Regions from separate parts of the Methylobacterium sp. V23 genome, predicted to be linked through region 2. Evidence: predicted binding sites of a transcription regulator. Region 2 holds the regulator's gene; the other holds the start of a gene.

Region 1 (4,416 bases), on a different contig from region 2:
GGTGGCTACCGCGGCGGCTATTACGGCCGCGGCTACGGGCGCGGCTACGGCTACGGCCTCGGCGGATTGGGTCTCGGCGTCGGCCTCGGCCTGGCGGCGGGTGGCCTCTACGGTGGCTACGGCCCGGGTTACGGCTACGGCTACGCCCCGGTCGGTTACGGCGCCTACGATTACGGTTACGGCGGCGGCTGCTACACGGTCCCGCGCGTGCGCTGGACGCCCTACGGCTACCGCCGGGTGCTGGTCGAGCGCTGCTACTGATCGGATCGCCCGATCTGATTCGCGATCGGATTCTCGGAGGGGCCGCCGCGTGCGGCCCCTTTTTTCGTCGGCTGCCCGTCCGCGCCTCAGCGGCGGCGCTCGTCCCGACGCATCGGCATCGCGTCGATGGTCTCGAACAGCGCGTCGGCCCGAATCGGCGCCGTCTCTGTGCGCTTGGCCTCGCCGTCCTTGCCCACCAGCACCACGCGAAAGCCGTCTCCCGGCAGTCCGAGGGCCGCGCGCAGGCGCAGTGCCTCAGGCGTGTCGCCGAAGGCCTCGCGGATGACGAGATCGCGCTCCTTCATGCCGGCGCGGGCTTTCTCCAGCGCGCCGCGCTGGGCCGTGACGCGCGGATCGCCGGCCTCGGGCGCGGAGATCACCAGCACCCGCGACCTCCAGCGGTCGCGCGCCAGCGGGTTCTCGGCCGCCTGGGCCGCCGTGACGCCGAGCAGCATCGCCCCGATCATCCGCCATCCCCGTGCCATCCTGACCTCTCCCGTGCCGGTCCCCGTCCCGGGACAACGCGGGGAGGACACCCCGGACCCGTCGCCCGACCCGCGCGGAATTGTCATCGGCCGCTTCCGTCCCATCTGTCGGGGGATCTCCCGACCGGGCGCGGCCGCCGCGCACCCGTCGCCCATCGCGAAACGCTTCGCGAACCCCCGGAGGCCCCGCATGACCAACGTGAACCGCCGCATCGTCCTCGCCGCCCGTCCGCACGGTGAGCCGAACGCCTCGCATTTCCGGCTCGAAGAGGCGCGGATGCCGGTGGCGAAGGCGGGCGAGGTGCTGCTCGCCAACCACTATCTCTCCCTCGATCCCTACATGCGCGGACGCATGAGCGCGGCGAAATCCTACGCCGAGCCGGTGGCGATCGGCGACACCATGGTGGGCGCCACCGTGGCGGAGGTGATCGAGTCCCAGCATCCCGACTACCGTGTCGGCGAGACGGTGGTGGGCTTCGGCGGCTGGCAGGACTTCGCCGTCTCCGACGGCCGCGGCCTGCGCCGCCTCGATCCCGAGGCCGCCCCGGTCACCACCGCCCTCGGCATCCTCGGCATGCCCGGCATGACGGCCTATACGGGCCTCCTCAACATCGGGCAGCCCAAGACCGGGGAGACCGTGGTGGTGGCCGCCGCGACCGGACCGGTGGGCTCCCTCGTCGGACAGATCGCCAAGCGCAAAGGCGCCCGCGCGGTGGGCATCGCGGGCGGCCCCGAGAAATGCGCCTTCCTGCGTGACACCCTCGGCTTCGACGCGGCCGTCGACCACCGCGCCGAGGATTTCCCGGATGCGCTGGCCGCCGCCTGCCCCGACGGGATCGACGTCTATTTCGAGAATGTCGGCGGCGCGGTCTTCGACGCGGTGCTGCCGCTTCTGAACAACTTCGCCCGTATCCCGGTCTGCGGCCTCGTCTCCGGCTACAACGCCACCGAGCTGCCGCCCGGTCCCGACCGGGTGCCGGTGCTGATGCGCGCGATCCTGTCGAAGCGCCTGCACGTCCAGGGCTTCATCGTCTGGGACTTCGCCGCGCAGGAATCCGCGTTCCTGCAGGACGTCGGGGCCTGGCTGCGCGAGGGCCTCGTGGTCCATCGGGAAGACATCGTCGACGGTCTCAAGAAGGCCCCGGACGCCTTCGCGGGCCTGCTCCAGGGCCGGAATTTCGGCAAGCTCATCGTACGGATCCGCTGAGCGGAGAGCAGGGCGCTTCCCCCCAGGGGTGCCTTGCCGAAATGGCAGAACAAAGATAGAACATACGGGCGCCACGCTGCCCTGAGAGTCACGGGGACATCCCGCCGACCGCGATTGCCGCCGGGGGCCGAGAGGCCCATGACAGGGCGGCGTCCCGGTGGTTCGGGGTCGCAGCGCGCAGTGAGATCGATCGGTAGGAGAGAGCGGCATGGCCGGCAGCGTGAACAAGGTGATCCTGGTGGGCAATCTCGGGCGCGACCCCGAGACACGGCGCCTCGCCTCCGGTGATCCCGTGGTCAACCTGCGCATCGCCACATCGGAGTCCTGGAAGGACAAGATGTCGGGCGAGCGCAAGGAGAAGACCGAGTGGCACTCGGTGGTGATCTACAACGAGAATCTTGCCCGCGTGGCGGAGCAGTACCTGCGCAAGGGCTCGAAGGTCTACATCGAGGGCCAGCTCCAGACGCGCAAATGGGCGGACCAGTCCGGCGCCGAGAAGTACACCACCGAGGTGGTGCTCCAGCGCTTCCGTGGCGAGCTGACTCTTCTCGACGGCCGCAGCGGCGGCGGTGAGATGGGCATGGACGAGGAAAGCGGCGGCCAGATCAGCCGTGGCGGCGATTTCGGCGGCGGTGGCGGTGGCGGCGGACGCGGCGGCGACCGCGGCGGGGAATACGGCGGCGGCCGCTCCTCCGGCGGCGGCGAGCGCCGGCCCGCTTCGGGCGGCGGCGGCGGCGGCGGCGGCGGTGGCGGCGGTTCCAAGCCGAACTTCGACCTCGACGACGACATCCCGTTCTAGGGTCGACGCCAGGGCCGATGACCGAGCGGGACGCCAGGTCCCGACGGTCATCGGCACGGCTCCGGGATCAAATCGCCGCCCCGTTCGTCTCCTGTAAAGGCCAAGCTCGCCGCGACCTTCCGCGCGCAGGGCTGCGGCCCGGCAGGCAGGGGTTCCCGTGAGCATCGGACTGATCGCGCTTCTGGATGACGTCGCGGGCCTCGCCAAGGTGGCGGCGGCCTCCCTCGACGATGTCGCGGCCCAGGCAGGCCGCGCCGGCGTGAAGGCGGCCGGCGTCGTCATCGACGATGCCGCCGTGACGCCCCGCTACGTGGTGGGCTTCGCCGCCGAGCGCGAATTGCCCATCGTCGGCCGCATCGCCCTGGGGTCCCTGCGCAACAAGCTGCTGTTCCTGCTGCCCGCCGCCCTGGCGCTCGGCGCCTTCGCGCCTTGGGCGATCACGCCCCTGCTGATGCTCGGCGGCGCCTATCTCTCCTACGAGGGCACCGAGAAGGTCTACGAGGCCCTGTTCCCGCATTTGGCCCATGCCCACGAGGCGAAGCGCGACGAGGCCGCCGGCGACGCCCGGGCCCTGGAGGACCGGAAGGTCTCGAGCGCGATCAAGACGGACTTCATCCTCTCCGCCGAGATCATGGCGATCACCCTCGCGGCCCTGCCCGAGGGCTCCCTCTGGATGAAGGCGACGGTCCTGGCCGTCGTCGCAGTGGGGATCACGATCGCGGTCTATGGCGGCGTCGCCCTGATCGTGAAGGCGGACGATGCCGGGGTCGCGATGGCCGCCAACGGGTCGCGCTCGGCCTTCGGCAGCCTCGTGCGCGGTGTCGGCCGCGCCCTGGTCAAGGGCATGCCGGGCTTTCTCAAGATCCTGGCCATCGTCGGCACCGCGGCGATGATCTGGGTCGGCGGCGGCATCCTGGTGCACGGCCTCGAGGGCTACGGCCTGCCCCAGATCGGCCACGCCATCCACGCCGCGGCGGCCGGGGCGGCGGGCGTCGCAGGTCCTCTCGCCGGAACGGTCGAATGGCTCGTCACCGCGGCGGGCTCCGGCCTCGTCGGTCTCGTGATCGGCGCAGCCCTGATCCCGGTGACGAGCTTCGTCCTGGCGCCGGCCTGGAACAGCCTGGCCCGGCTGCGGACCAGGGCCGTCTAAGTCAGCCCGCCCGAGGTCTCGGAGGCGCCGCGCAGGTGGGCGATGTGCCGGACGGCGAGTTCGTAGCCGTGTGTGCCGAAGCCCGCCATCACGGCGGTCGCGGCGAGCGAGACGTAGGAATGTTGGCGGAAGGCTTCGCGCCGATGCACGTTCGAGATGTGGCACTCGATGATCGGCACCTCGCAGGCGTTCAGGGCATCGAGGATGGCGATCGAGGTGTGCGTGTAGGCGCCCGGATTGATCACGATGCCGGCCGAGCCCACGCGATAGGCCTGGATCCAGTCGATGAGCTGGTGCTCGGCATTGCTCTGGTGAAAGGCGACGGCGAGACCGAAGTCCGCGGCCAGGGTCCGGCACCGGGCTTCCACGTCCGCCAGCGTCGCGTGCCCGTAGATGTGGGGCTCGCGCTGGCCGAGCAGATTGAGGTTCGGGCCGTTCAGGATCAGGATCGTGTCGTTCATGAGCGCCAGTCTTAAGGCGGGTGGGCGGGCCCGGAAAGGGTTCTGTCGCGCCC
Region 2 (4,416 bases):
ATGACCGGGAAAGCCGTTGTCCGTCCGCGAGGCCGCCATGTTCAATGTGTTCGATCTCCTTCAGGCGCAGGGGGGCGCCAGCGCGCAGGGTTTCGGACGGCAGTTCGGCTTGTCGCCGGAGCAGAGCCTGCGCGCGATGCAAGCCCTGCTCCCGGCCTTGACGATGGGGCTGCAGCGGAACGTCGCCCAGGATCCGACCGGCTTCGCGCATCTCTTCAACCTCGTTGGGCCTGCCGCGTCGAAGGCGTCGAGCGCCACGCCGCAGATGGACATGCTGGTCCAGCAACTCTTCGGCTCGCCCCACCTGAGCCAGGCGGTTCTGCAACAGGCCGCCGCCGTCAGCGGCGTCGCGATGCCGGCCCTGAAGCAGATGCTGCCGATCATGGCGGGCATGGTGGTGGCGGGGATCGTCCACGTCATGATCAACCAGGCGCCCGCCGCAGCGCCGGCGCCGCGCGCGGAGGCGAACCCTTTCGGCTTCCCGCCCAATGCCTGGTCGGAGATGATGCAGGTGTTCCTGAAATCCGGCGGCAGTGCCCCGGAGCCCGCGGCGCCCGCGCCTCAGGTCCGGCCGCGCCCAGCGCGGCTCGCGGCCTCGTCCCGGCCCGAACCGGCCGCGCCGGACACGTCCTCCGCGGAAGCGCCCTTCGACCTGATGCAGCAGATGTTTCAGACGGGCCTGGAGGTACAACAGGAGAACGCCCGCGCGATGCAGCGCCTGTTCGATACCTTCTGGCACGATCCCCGCGACCCGACCGAGACGGCCGGTCACGGGCCCGGCGATCGGCCCAAGACAGGAGGCACCGGGCAGCGCTAGCCGAAGCCGGCATGTGCGGAGACGCAGGCGATCGCGGAGACGCGGGCAATCGACTGACCTGAAGCGTTGCTGTCGAACTCAACACCGCGTTCCACAATCCCCATCGCGCCATTGCGTTGGGCAAGGGGCCTCTAGACAGGAACCCTTGCAGAACACTTACGGAACGTTTAACGTGTTCGTGGTTTGTTTCTGGTGCCACCCGCCGCGATCCGTGGCCCTAACGAAGAGTGCCCTGCATGTTGACGCGTAAGCAGCTGGACCTGCTCCAGTTCATCCAGCTCCGGATGCGCGAGAGCGGCGTTCCCCCGTCGTTCGACGAGATGAAGGACGCTCTCGACCTGAAGTCGAAGTCGGGCATTCACCGCCTGATCACGGCCCTCGAGGAGCGCGGCTTTCTGCGCCGGCTGCCCAACCGGGCGCGGGCGATCGAGGTGATCCGGATGCCGGAGAGCCTGGGCGGGAATTCGGGTACCCCGCGCACCGCACCGGCCCCCGAGGTTCGACGCTTCACGCCGAGCGTGGTCGAAGGCGGTAAAGGCAAGGGCCTGCCGGCCGGCGCATCGGTCTCCCGCCTGCCGACCACGCAAGCCACCGACGAGAGCGGTCGGGCGGTGACCATCCCGGTGATGGGTCGGATCGCGGCGGGTACGCCCATCTCGGCCATCCAGGAACAGAGTCATTCGGTGACGATGTCACCCGATTTCCTGGCCGGTGGCGAGCATTACGCCTTGGAAGTGCGCGGTGATTCGATGGTTGATGCCGGCATCCTCGACGGCGACCTGGTCGTGATTCGCAAGCAGGATACGGCCAATACGGGCGACATCATCGTGGCGCTCATCGACGACGAGGAAGCCACGCTGAAGCGCCTGCGCCGGCGCGGCTCATCCATCGCCCTGGAAGCGGCGAACCCGGCCTATGAGACGCGGGTCCTCGGCCCGGATCGGGTGCAGATCCAGGGACGGCTCGTCAGCCTCGTGCGCCGCTACTGAAGGATTTCTCCGTTCGGTTGTTCACCGGCAGGGTCCAACGGATCGTCGGTGCGCTCGGGGATCGCCGGTAGAGCCGTCGCCGACGGTGGCGACGGTTGCGGGCGTGGTCCCGTCTGATCCGACGGCGGCGGTGACGGGGTTGCACGCCATGGCACGACGTCGCCGGGATGCTTCGCGGTGACGAGGGTCGGCCCATCGCAGGTGAAGCGGATGGCGGTTGCGCCGTGCGATCCCAGGAAATCCCGGTCGACGACGATCGGCGCGGCACAGCCTGCGGGTGCGGATTGCCGGGTGATCAAGATCGTGGCCCGGGCGCAGTCCTCCCCGAGGGCGCGCTTGTCGGTGATCAAGGCGAGCACGCGGCCGTCCGGCGTTGTGAGGGTACAACCCAGGCCATCGCAGCGTGAGCCCTGATACCCCGCGATGTCCTGCACCCTCCGATCGTCGCCATCGGCCTTGAGCCATTGCGCCAGCACGAAGGGGAGCGGCCGTCCAAGGGTGGCGAGGCGCCCGTTGCGCTCGCGGATGGCTGCGCCTGCCCCCTCACGATCGATGTAGATGTCGTAGCGGTCCGGGGCGGCGGCACAGGCCAGGCCGATCGCTGCCGGGATGAGGCCGAGCCAGCGCAGCGAAGAGGCCGGAAGCGTCAGGACGATCAGGGCCACTGCCAGAAGGCCGAGGGCGCCCGTGCCGAAGGCCGGGACCACCACGACGGCGTGTCCGAAGCCCGCAATCCAGGTGGAGATGGCGAGCATCCCCCGCACCGCGAGGCCCATCGCCCACCAGACCGGCTGATCCAGTGCGAACGGATAGGCCAGGATCCCGAGAACCGCCGACGGCATCACCGCCAGGGAGACCAGCGGCAGGGTGAGCGCATTGCCCACCAGCCCGAAGGGCTGCACCGTCTGAAAGTGATAGGTGGCGAAGGGCGCGGTGGCGATCTGGGCCACGAGGGTCGTCGCCAGGGTGCCGATGACCGCGGTGGTCACCAGGGCGAAGATCCGGGGGAGCGGGCCGGCCCCATCGCGCTGCAGCGCGCGTCCCGCGATCAGCGGCGCGCAGGCGATCAGGCCGGCGACCGCCCCGAACGACATCTGGAAGCTCGGGCCGAGGAGGCCGTCCGGCTCGCGGGCCAGGGCGATCAGGGCGGCGATGGCCAGGTTGCGCATGCTGAGCGCCGGGCGGTCGACCAGGATCGCGCCGAGCATCACGAGGGTCATGATCAGCGAACGCTCGGCGGCGATGTCCCAGCCGGAGAAGACGCAGTAGGCCGTGACGCCCACCATGGCGACGGCAGCGGCGATCTTCTTGATCGGCCAGTGCAAGGCCGCGAACGGAACGACGGCCAGGAGTGCCCGCACCAGCCAGAACACCACGCCGGCCGCCAGGACCATGTGGAGGCCCGAGATCGACACGACGTGGTAGATGCCGGCGGCGCGGAGGATGTCGTTGGTCTCCGGGCTGATCAGGCCGCGCTTGCCCGTCACCAGGGCCGCGGCCACCGCCCCGGCTTGGCCTCCGTTGGCGTCGGTGATACGGCGCGTCAGGGCGTTTCGGGCCGCATCCACGGCCGCAGCGAGGCGAACCTGCCAGTCCGCCGGCTCGGCTGACGGCCGCAACGCGACCTTGCCGACGAGGGAGCCCACCGCGCCGATCTCACGGAAGAAGGCATCCCGGGCGAAGTCGTAGCCTCCGGGGCGGGCGGCCTCCGGCGGCGGAAGCAGGCGTGCGGTCGCGGCGATGCGGTCGCCCGGCTTCAGGGTGTTCGCCTTGCGATAGGACACGCGCACCCGGACCGGGCGGACCTGGGCGCCGAGAGTGCCGAAACTCTCGACGCGGATGATCAGGCGTGCCCCCTGCTCCCGCTCGTCCAAGCCTTCGATGGTGCCCACCAGCGGACCGATCGTGGTGCGGGCGAGGATCGGCCCGTCGACCCAGCGGACCCGCGCCGCGGCGGCGGCGAAGCCGAGGAGCGCGGCCATCGCGGCGAGCACCAGGGCCAGACCGAACGGGCGCGCGACGAGGAACGGCGTCGTCGCGGCGAGCAGCGCTGCGGCTGCGAGGGGCGCCAGGAGCGACGGTGTCCCCTGCGTCCCGAGAAAGTACACAAGGATGCCGCCTCCGAACGCGACGGCGAGCCAGGGGAACAGCCGACGCTGCTCGATCTCCCGGCGCCAGCCCGCGCGGAACCAGTCCAGGATCAGCCCGGCGCCCGGTCGACGCGCCGCGAGGTGGCGCGTGATGCGCCCCATCGCCGCCGCCGCACGCGCCTGCGCCATCGCGAAAACCTCCGGGCGTGCGTCCCGGACCGAAAGCGGGCGAGACGCCCTGCAATCTTAGGAACAGGACGATTTCTTAACGCGTGCCCGCGCGCATGCTACACGCGCGGTTCCGGGCCGGTCGATCCGCTTCTCGCCCGTATCACGAGCCATTCAAGTCCAGATTGATGTCGTCAGCCGTCGTCACGCGTTTCGCGCCCTCGCCAACGGGCTACCTCCACATCGGCGGGGCTCGCACGGCCCTGTTCAACTGGCTCTATGCCCGCCGTTTCGGCGGCCGCATGCTGCTGCGCATCGAGGACACCGATCGTGAGCGCTCGACGCAGGGCGC

The links. Region 2 encodes LexA, which represses DNA repair genes until DNA is damaged. Its sites were predicted from a motif close to TGTTCNNNNTGTGTTCNG; they were not measured.
Region 1: the regulator LexA is predicted to act here: its motif matches at 1,999-2,016, upstream of ssb (single-stranded DNA-binding protein).

Annotation. Positions count from the first base shown of each region.
Region 1 covers NZ_PDHT01000008.1:1,007-5,422, reverse strand. The annotation lists gene CRT23_RS09545 (hypothetical protein) at 1-261, shown strand, start outside; gene CRT23_RS09540 (DUF4174 domain-containing protein) at 348-746, opposite strand; gene CRT23_RS09535 (NADP-dependent oxidoreductase) at 937-1,953, shown strand; gene ssb (single-stranded DNA-binding protein) at 2,162-2,752, shown strand; gene CRT23_RS09525 (DUF808 domain-containing protein) at 2,910-3,902, shown strand; gene aroQ (type II 3-dehydroquinate dehydratase) at 3,899-4,363, opposite strand.
Region 2 covers NZ_PDHT01000017.1:23,784-28,199, forward strand. The annotation lists gene CRT23_RS16635 (DUF937 domain-containing protein) at 38-817, shown strand; gene lexA (transcriptional repressor LexA) at 1,054-1,806, shown strand; gene CRT23_RS16645 (ComEC/Rec2 family competence protein) at 1,800-4,085, opposite strand; gene gltX (glutamate--tRNA ligase) at 4,253-4,416, shown strand, end outside.